3 regions of the Nocardia sp. NPDC055321 genome follow, and region 2 is predicted to be linked to each of the others. Evidence: riboswitches for the same ligand, from Rfam matches in the RefSeq annotation. Region 2 holds a riboswitch; each other region holds the start of a gene.
What was found. A riboswitch is a leader RNA that binds a small molecule or an ion and turns the genes downstream of it on or off. The one in region 2 is predicted to bind S-adenosylmethionine.
Positions count from the first base shown of each region.

Region 1: linked by a shared signal. The riboswitch ahead of ACWIGI_RS23170 (rhodanese-like domain-containing protein) and the one ahead of ACWIGI_RS21095 (AfsA-related hotdog domain-containing protein) in region 2 are both predicted to bind S-adenosylmethionine.
Region 3: linked by a shared signal. The riboswitch ahead of ACWIGI_RS40885 (ABC transporter substrate-binding protein) and the one ahead of ACWIGI_RS21095 (AfsA-related hotdog domain-containing protein) in region 2 are both predicted to bind S-adenosylmethionine.

Region 1 is NZ_JBSHMS010000014.1:153,991-157,257, forward strand. Features, by position in the region: gene ACWIGI_RS23160 (FAD-dependent oxidoreductase) at 1-784, opposite strand, end outside; gene ACWIGI_RS23165 (Rv0361 family membrane protein) at 1,074-1,511, shown strand; SAM riboswitch class IV at 1,562-1,677, shown strand; gene ACWIGI_RS23170 (rhodanese-like domain-containing protein) at 1,693-2,115, shown strand; gene ACWIGI_RS23175 (O-succinylhomoserine sulfhydrylase) at 2,112-3,267, shown strand, end outside.
Region 2 is NZ_JBSHMS010000012.1:218,193-221,459, forward strand. Features, by position in the region: gene ACWIGI_RS21085 (hypothetical protein) at 1-431, shown strand, start outside; gene ACWIGI_RS21090 (MFS transporter) at 593-1,807, shown strand; SAM riboswitch class IV at 1,871-1,984, shown strand; gene ACWIGI_RS21095 (AfsA-related hotdog domain-containing protein) at 2,070-2,789, shown strand; gene ACWIGI_RS21100 (HAD family hydrolase) at 2,786-3,267, shown strand, end outside.
Region 3 is NZ_JBSHMS010000054.1:8,548-11,814, reverse strand. Features, by position in the region: gene ACWIGI_RS40890 (ABC transporter permease) at 1-768, opposite strand, end outside; gene ACWIGI_RS40885 (ABC transporter substrate-binding protein) at 773-1,927, opposite strand; SAM riboswitch class IV at 1,962-2,077, opposite strand; gene ACWIGI_RS40880 (HAD family hydrolase) at 2,187-2,831, opposite strand; gene ACWIGI_RS40875 (GNAT family N-acetyltransferase) at 2,974-3,267, shown strand, end outside.

The DNA of each region.
Region 1 (3,267 bases), on a different contig from region 2:
TGTTGCAGATCATGTCGACCTGCTTGGAGTGGCGGCGAGCCGCTTCCGAACCCTCGTCGTAGTCGATGTCCTCGGGATCGACGATGACCTCGATGGTCGGGGAGTGGTCCAGCTCGCGGAGCTCGAGCGGGGTGAACTTGGCCTGCGCGGGACCGCGGCGTCCGAAGACGTGGACCTCGACGGCCTTGTTCTCCTTGAGACCGTCGTAGACGTTCGGCGGGATCTCGGTCGGCAGCAGTTCGTCGCCGGTCTTGGCGAGCACGCGCGCGACGTCGAGGGCGACGTTGCCGACGCCCAGGACCGCGACCTTCTCCGCGTGCAGCGGCCATTCGCGGGGCACGTCCGGGTGGCCGTCGTACCAGGAGACGAAGTCGGCCGCGCCGAAGCTGCCGTCCAGGTCGATGCCCGGGATCTCGAGCGCGCGGTCGGCGTTGGCGCCGGTGGAGAAGATGACCGCGTCGTAGAACGTGCGCAGGTCTTCCAGGGTGATGTCGACGCCGTAGTCGATGTTGCCGAGCAGGCGGACCTGCGGCTTGTCCAGGACCTTGTGCAGGGCGGTGATGATGCCCTTGATGCGCGGGTGATCGGGCGCGACGCCGTAGCGGATCAGACCGAACGGCGCGGGCATGCGCTCGTACAGGTCGATGCTCACCCCGTCGAAACCGGCGGGGGTATCGGACTTCATCAGCGCGTCGGCGGCGTAGATTCCGGCCGGGCCCGCGCCCACGATCGCAATGCGAAGCGGGCGGGTCGCTGCATCGGTTCCCGCAAGCTGTTCGGTCATTCTTCGCGCACCCTTTGGTCGAAAACTATCTTGCCGTCAAGTCTCAGCCGTCGTTCTTAGCTTAGGCTAAGTTGACGCCCTGGCTTCGAGTGAACCACCCTACGGGCCCCGAAGCTGCAGCGTTGCTGCTCTGTACTGCGATTCCCGGCCTCGCGGGGGAATTGTGCCGATTCTATCGGTGGTATGGACCACCCCCCGCGCCGGTGCGGTCAACTGTGGGCATGCTCTCCCCGGGCGCGGTCCGGTGTCGCCGCCGGGACACCCGCCCCGAGCAGGCATGATCAAGGTCATGAGCGAGGACGCGGACCAGCCCGAACGTATCGATCAGCGTGAGTCCAGAACCATGCTGCCGTTCCTGATCGCCATCGGCGTCACGGTCGTGGTGATCATCGGCATCGTGGTCTCGGCCCTGCTGTCGCCGGCTGAGAAGAATGTCACAGACAAGGATCGGCTGGCGAAGTCCGCGCGCAACTTCATCGAATCCCGCAGCGGCACCGACGCGCTGGATCCGTCGACCGCGTGCCCGGGCTTCGACGAACAGCGCTCGCCGCTGCGGACCGAGACGGGCGAAAAGGCCGGGAAGTCAACGCTTGTCAAGCTGACCGACCCGAATGTCCAGGGCGACCGCGCCACCGCGCAGGTGACCTGGCGCGCCGACGACCGCGATTCCACCTCGACCTGGACTTTCACCAAGACCGATGGGGCGTGGCTGGTGTGCAATTCCTGACCGCCCGCACGGTTTGACAGTGAGGCCCCATGTCGGTCAATCTCAACCCAGGTCATGAGTATCAGCGCCAAGCCCCGGCTGGCTGGTCGGCAACCCTCCTCCGCGGTGGGGTGCTCCGGGTGACGACCTGGCCGCGCATCGGGCAACGGTGCGGCAAGTGCGGATTCACAGGAGGTTCGAAGTGAGCTACGCGGGTGACATCACGCCGAAGCAGGCGTGGGAACTGTTGCGCGACAATCCGGATGCGGTGCTGGTCGATGTGCGCACCGAAGCCGAATGGCGTTTCGTCGGCGTCCCCGACACCAGCGGCATCGGCCGCCCGACGGCGTTGATCGAATGGGTCGACACCAGCGGCGCGCGCAATGCCCGGTTCGTCGATCAGCTCCGCGAGGTGCTGGCCGACCGGGCCGCGGACTCGGACGCGCCGGTGATCTTCATCTGTCGCTCCGGGCAGCGTTCCATCGGCGCGGCGACCGCCGCGACCGCGCTCGGGCTCGCTCCGTCGTTCAATGTGCTCGAGGGTTTCGAGGGCGCGCTCGACGCGCAGGGACACCGCGGCGTCGAAGGCTGGCGCGCGGACGGACTTCCGTGGAGGCAGTCATGATCACCGGTGGCGCGTTCGACAAGCCGCTGCCCGAGGGCGTCGGCCCCGCCACGCTCAGTGTGCGAGGTGGCCTGCGGCGCTCGGGTTTCGAGGAGACCTCCGAGGCGCTGTACCTGTCCTCCGGTTTCGTCTACGAGAGCGCCGAGGCCGCCGAGGCGTCCTTCACCGGCGACATCGAGCACTTCGTGTACTCGCGCTACGGCAACCCGACGGTCGCCATGTTCGAGGACAGGCTGGCCCTGATCGACGGCGCCGAAGCGGCTTTCGCGACCGCCAGTGGCATGTCCGCGGTGTTCACCGCGCTGGCCGCGCTGCTGGGCAACGGTGACCGGCTGGTCGCCGCGCGCAGCCTGTTCGGCTCGTGCTTCGTGGTGGCCAACGAGATCCTGCCGCGCTGGGGCGTGGAGACCGTCTTCGTGGACGGCGAGGATCTGGACCAGTGGACCGAGGCGCTGTCGGTGCCCACCCAGGCCGTGTTCTTCGAGACCCCGTCCAACCCGATGCAGTCCCTGGTGGACGTGCGCGCGGTGGTCGATCTGGCGCACGCCGCCGGCGCGAAGGTGGTGCTGGACAACGTCTTCGCGACCCCGCTGCTGCAGCGCGGCTTCGATCTCGGCGCCGACGTGCTCGTCTACTCGGGCACCAAGCACATCGACGGGCAGGGCCGCGTGCTCGGCGGCGCGATCCTGGGCTCGCACGAGTACATCGACGGCCCGGTGAAAAACCTTATGCGCCATACCGGTCCGGCGCTGAGCCCGTTCAACGCCTGGACGCTGCTCAAGGGTCTCGAGACCATGCCGCTGCGGGTGCGCCAGTCCAACGACTCGGCGCTGCGCATCGCGCAGTTCCTGGAACAGCATCCGGCCGTGGCGTGGGTGAAGTACCCGTTCCTGACCTCGCACCCGCAGTACGACCTGGCCCGGGCGCAGATGTCCGGCGGCGGCACCGTGGTGACCTTCGAGTTGACCGCGCCCGAGGCCGAGGCCAAGAAGCGGGCGTTCGAGGTGCTCAACGGGCTGCGGATCATCGACATCTCGAACAACCTCGGTGACGCCAAGACCCTGATCACGCATCCGGCGACGACGACGCATCGGGCCATGGGCCCGGAGGGCCGCGCGGCCATCGGCATCACCGACGGGGTGGTGCGCATCT
Region 2 (3,267 bases):
ACGACGGCGACCGCGCGGCGACCATCGATTCCTTGAGATTCAGATGCGGCCCGGGTCAGCTCGAGGCGCTGTACCGCGACGCACCGCAGGGCGCGGTGCCCATGGGCGTCAAGAACGGGTGGGTCGCCGAACCGGCCGACATGCAGGTGTGGTCGCCGGCGCTGTGGATCGGCAAGACCTTCTTCACCGGACCCGACGGCGGCTACCTGCTCAACCGCGTCACCGGCGCGGGTGTCGAGGTCTACCAGGCCGACGTGTACCGCGGCCCCTCGGTCGTGGACGGCGGGCCGACCTGGGTCCTGAACTATCGCCCCTCGCCCACCCCGCAGCTGTGGGACGAGATCCGCGAGGTCACCCCGGGCGTGTGGTTCGGCTACTCCTACTGGCGTGACGGCCGCGACGCACAGCTGTTGAGTTTCATCCTCACCTGACCCCCGCACCGGCTTGCGATCACCTCGCACGTAACTCTCGTGGCGGGGGAGCGTCCCTTGATAGACGTGGACTCCGTTGTCTACGAAAGGGATTCAATGATCACCCTGCTACGCGCCGCCGCCCGCGCGCGCGGCGAGCTCAGTCGATCGCGGGTGGGCGTGTGAGCGCGCCGCCGGATACCCAACCCACCCTGTGGGCGCCCACCGGCCGGACCGTCGGCGCCGTGTGCGCGGTGGGCATTCTCGTGGTCGGGCAGCTGTATGTCGTGCTGCCCGTGCTGAATCGGCTCGCCGAGGACTGGGAAACCTCCACATCCGCGGTGACCTGGACGACCACGGCCTTCGGATTGGCCTACGGCGCGGGCTTTCTGGTGACGGGGCCGCTCTCGGATCGCTTCGGCCGGCGGCCGGTCATCGTGGGCGGCCTGCTCGCCACGGTGGTCAGCTCGCTGATCGTCGCGCTCGCGCCGGGGCTCGGCCTCGGGCTGGCGGCCCGGGTGCTGCAGGGCCTGACCGCGTCGTTCTTCGCCCCGGCGGCCTTCGCGTATCTGTCCGAACGCATTGCCCCGGAACGCAGAATCTTCGCCCTGACCTGCCTGACCAGCTCCTTCCTCGCCGCCGGGGTGGTGGCGCAGGTGCTGGCGCAGCTGGTGGGCGCCGCCTGGGGCTGGCACGCGATCTTCGTCACCGGCGCGGTCGCGTTCGCGCTGTCGGCGGGGCTGCTGTGGTTCGTGCTGGGCGCGAATCCGGCGGCGGGAGAGCCCGCCGCCGTCGTTGCCGACACGCCGCGTACGGTTTTCGCGCCGTTCGGCGCGCTGCTGCGGCGGCCCCGGCTGGTGCTGCTGTACGTCAGTTGCCTGGCGGTGCTCGGCTCGTTCGTCGGCATCTACACCGGAATCCAGCTCTCACCGCCGGACGGCGTGGGCGCGAGCAACGGCGCGCTACTGGCGTTGCGCGCCAGTGCGATTCCCGCCATGATCGCGGTTCCGCTGCTGGCCACTCGCCTGGGTGTCATCGCGCCGGAGACCCGGGTGATCGGCGCGCTCGGCATCGCCGGGGTCGCGGCGGCGGTGACCGCGGTACCGCTCGGGGGCATCTGGGTCGCGGTGTGGCTGCTGGTGTTCGTCGGGGCCATCGCGGTCGCGGCGCCGGCCGCTGTGCAGGCAATCGCGGCGCAGGCGGGCGCGGGACGGGGCGCGGCCACCGCGCTCTACACCTTCGCGCTGTTCCTCGGCGCCTCCCTGGGGCCGCAGCTGGCGAATCTCGTTGCACACCGCGGGTATTCGTCGGTCGCGCTGGTGATCGCCTCCCTGTCGGTGGCGGGCGCGGCACTGGCCTACGCCTCGACCCGGGTCCCCGATGCCGTCCGGAATTGATTTCGACCAGCCTGGTTTGAATCATTGTTGGTAATACGCAGTGCCACATAAGTTTTCGAACACGGTCATGAGTTCCAGCGACAAGCCCCGGCTTGCTGGGCGGCAACCCTCCAGTGGCGGCGGGGTGCTCCGGGTGACGACCGGATGGCGGCGAACGCGTCGCCATAAGCGTCTTCGCTCTCGGAGGAAAACAATGTCTGTAGCCCAACTCTCTTCGGCGACTCCGGAATCCGCGACCCTGAACCTCCGCGAGGTGGTACTGGTGGCAGATCGATTCCGGGGTCTCGCGGAGGACGACCGGGCATTCACGGTCTCCGGTTTGGTGGCCGTGCTGCGGAGCGGGGGATTGCGGGAGGCGGCCGAGCCGCTCACCGTCCGGATCGGGCAGGGGATCACCCGGCACGACCTGGACTACATCGAGCACGTGGCGGCCATTCACGCGCCCGCCGGGCTCCGGGTGGTCGACACGGTCGCCGAACCGGCGCCGCGGCATCAGGTGCACAAGTACCAGAACTCGAATGTGTTGCTGGCCAACCTGGTTCAGGAATCGGCGACCGAGTTCAGCGCCGATCTGCGAATCCACGGTGACAACGAGCTGCTGCTGGATCATCAGACCGGCGAGCACGTGCAGGGGATCGTCATCGTGGAGGCGGTGCGCCAGCTGTTCCTCGGGGCGTTCGAGCTCGAGTACGGCCGGCGCTGGCCCGAGCAGCACTTCTACATCGTCTGGAACAGCATCGAACTGAACTTCACCGCGTTCCTGTTCCCGCTGCCCGGCACGCTGCACGCGGTGCTCACCCCGATCTCGATCGAGGATCCCGGCAAGCTGGAATTCTCGATCGAGGTGCAGGTGCGCCAGGCCGGGAACAACGTCGCCGACGCCCGGATCGGGTACGCGGCGCTGCCCAACGAGCGCATCACCCGCATCGAACGGCACAAGGCCGCCAAGGCCATCGCCGCGCATCTGAACGAGGTCGCGTGAGCGCCGTCGCGCCGGTGCGCACGGCGGCGTTCTTCGACGTCGATGAAACCCTCATCACCGTCAAGAGCATGTTCACCTTCCTGCGCTTCTGGCTCGCCGAGCACGGCGACGACGGGAGCCGCTACGCGCGCGTCTCCGGCGAGATCAAGGAGCGCGCGGCCGCGGGTGTGCCGCGCGAGGAGGTGAACCGGCACTACTACCGCGCCTATCGCGGGGTGCCGGGCGCGGAACTGGCCGAGGCCGGGCAGCGCTGGTTCGCCGAGTTCGAGGCCGGTGGCGCGGCGTACTACACCGACGCCGTGCGAGCTCTTACGACACATCGGGATTCGGGTGCGGTCACGGTGCTGCTGTCCGGATCGTTCGCGGCGGCCATCGCCCCGGTCGCCGCGGCGCTGGGTGCGGACCGGCTCATCGCGACCACCCCGGTGGTCGACGATCACGGGCTGCTGACCGGCGAGGTCCTGCGGCCGATGATCGG
Region 3 (3,267 bases), on a different contig from region 2:
GAAGGTGTAGATGCCGAACGCCTCCACCAGACCGAGGACGAAACCGCCGACCACCGCGCCGGGAATCGAGCCGAGCCCGCCGATGGTGGCGGCCACGAACCCGGTCATGCCGACGATGCCGCCGCTCGTCGGGGAGATGTTGGAGTTGTAGAGCCCGACGAAGATGCCCGCCAGCCCGCCCAGCCCCGAGGCGATGGCGAAGGCCAGCGACTGGATCCGCCCGACCCCGATCCCCATCTGCGCCGCGGCGTCCGGATCCTGCGCGGTGGCGCGAATGGCCAGCCCGTACCGGCTGTACCGCAGGAAGCTCCACAACCCCGCCATCACCGTGATGGTGATGGCGAACATGACCACGTCCGAGGTCCCGAACCGGATGCCACCCGCCTGAAAGTTGTTGGTGGGCAACACCTGCGGGAAGGGCCGGGTGTCGGGGCCGAAGATCAGCGCCACCACGTTCTCGAGAATCAGGCCCACCGCGACCGTGGCCAGCAGCGCCGCGATGGCCGGGGCGCGGCGCAGCGGCCGCACCGCGAGCACGTCGATCACCACACCCAGCAGCGCCGTGCCGCCCACCACCAGCACGAGAGCGAGCCACAGCGGCAGCCCCTGCTCGGCGATCAGCCACCAGCCCAGCACCGACCCGAACGCGAAGATCGCGCCGTGCGCGAAATTGATGACGTTGCTGACCCCGAAGATCAGGGTGATGCCCACGGCGATGAGCGCGTACGCATTGCCGTGGACCAGACCCGCTATGAGCGTGTCGAACATGGCGTTACTTGTTGCCGGTCGGCACGAAGGCGCCGTTCTTCAGGATCAGCTCGATCGGCTTGACCCCGCTCGGCCGGCGGGTCTGCTGATCGAAAGCGAAGGTGCCCAAACCGATTCCGTCGAAGTCCTTGACCTCGCGCAGGCCCTTCAGGATGCCCTCGCGGGTCGCGCCGCCGTGCTTTGCCGCCTTCACCAGCACGTTGATCGCGTCGTAGGCGTACACGTTGAAGTCGCCCGGGTCGACGTCGAACTTGGCGCGGAACCGCTGCACGAAGTCCACGACCTTGGGGTTGGTGTCCGCGGCGGTGAAGACGCCGTTCACGATGTCACCCTCGGCCGCGGCGCCCGCCAGCGAGATGAACTGCGGGGTGTTCTGGCCGCCGAAGAACTGGCCGCCGTATCCCACGTCGCGCAGCTGCTTGACGATGAGCGCGCCGTCCGGGCCGTAACCCAGGTGCACGAACGCCTCCGGGTTCGCGTCCCGGCCCTTGATCAGCACCGGGCGGAAGTCCTGCGAGTCCGGCAGAATCGGCGAGGAGTAGACGATCTCCACGCCCTTCTCCTTGGCGGACTGCTCGAAGAACTTGAAAGCCTGCTTACCCCAGTCGGTTTCGAGGTACACCACGGAAACCTTCTTGGCCTTCGCGGACACCCACTGGGCGTTGCGCTCCTGGAACACGTCCAGGGTGATCGACGGGCTCCACGAGTAGTCGCCGGCCTTGGTAAAGTCCACCGCGGAGTTGGTGAAGCCGTACTGCACCAGCTTGCCGCGGTTGTAGACCGGCGACGCCGCGATCGAGGCCGGGGACGAGAAGTCGCCCAGCTCGGCGATGATGGACTCGTCACCGACGAACTTGGTCGCGATGGGCACGGTCTGCTTCGGGTCGGATTGCGAATCCTCCCACTTCAATTCGACCTTCTTGCCGTCGATCCCGCCCGCGGCGTTGACCTCCTCCAGGGCCAGATCGAAGCCCTGCTGCCACAGCCGGCCGTACTCCGCCGACGGGCCCGACTTCGGCCCCGACACACCGAAATACACGGTGCCGCTGTCACTCTCGGAAGAACCGCCGCACGCCGATACCAGCCCGGCCACCAGGGCCGCCGATGCGATGCCCACCACTACCCGGAGACGACGCGACCCGGACCATTGCTTACTCATCTGATTCCTCTGAACTCACCGGCACACACCGGCCACAACGCGCTTGTGCTGCCCGGCGGGCAGCACCTGGTCGTCACCCGGGGCACCCCACCGCCGCGCGAGGGTTGCCGATCAGCGAGCCGGGGCTCGTCACTGCTGATACTCGTGACCGTGCGCGCAACGCTAGTGACGGGTCCGTTCCGTCAACAGCGTTCGAATCAACCTGAAGCCAAAAGGAAGTCGGTCCCGGGGCGCGGAGTCCGGCCCGGCACGTGCGAGCTCAGTTGCGCGCGGCCAGGTGCGCGGCGAGCCAGGCCGGGAACTCGGTGAGATCGCCCAGCACCACGTCCGCGCCCTCGGCCGAAAGCTCCTCGCCCGTATACGGTCCGGTGGTCACCGCGACCGCCAGCGCCCCGGCGACCTTCGCCCCGCGCACATCGCCCAGATGATCGCCGACGTAGACCGAAGCCCCATGCTCGCGCAGCGCCGTCCCCTTCTCCTCGGCCCAGACATCGCCCACGACGTCGTCCACCGGCAACCCGAGATGGTCGAGATGCAGGCGCGCGAGCGATTCCTTCTTGGCCGTGATGACCAGGGTGCGCCCACCGGCGCGATGCACCGCCGTGAGCGCGTCGAGCACGCCCGGCAACCGATCGGCGCGCGTGATCGCGAGGTCGGGGTACAGCTCGCGATAGCGGGCCACGACCCCCGGCACCTGGTCCGGCGGGAACCACTCGGCCGCCTCGATGGCCAGCGGCGGTCCCAGCCTCGACACCGCCAGCTCCGAATCGATGCGCACCCCGGTCTCGGCGGCCACCGCGTCCCACACCGCGGCGATGCCCGGACGCGAGTCGATCAGCGTCATATCCAGGTCGAACCCGACGACGAGTCCGGACCCGGCTGCGGGGTGCTCTGCTGGGGCCACCCTCCGACCTTACGGTTCGACCGAACGGCGGCGTCCGCGGCCCCGGCCGGGCATCCCGGGGTTCGCCCGGTCCGCGACGAAGCCGGGAATTCGGTTGCCGCCCCGAACTAGGCTCGAGGCCATGCCCAACGATCAGCGATCCCTGTTCTGCAGTGTCGAGCTCGGCGCCCGCATCGAGGGGGTGGAGAGCGAGCTGATCAGCGCGGGCAGCGCGGCGGCGCGGGCGCGACCGGGCGCGGACAGCGGCTTCCTGGTGCCGCTCGCGGGTGGGGTGGCGTCCTTCGCCGAACCGGGATCGCCGCTGAACAAGGTGGCCGGACTGGGTTTCGGCGGGGTGCCGAGCGCGGACGAGCTCGACGCCGTCGAGAAGCTCTACGCGGAGCGCGAAGCCCCGGTGCAGGTCGAACTCGCGCACCTGGCCGATCCGGCCGTGGGG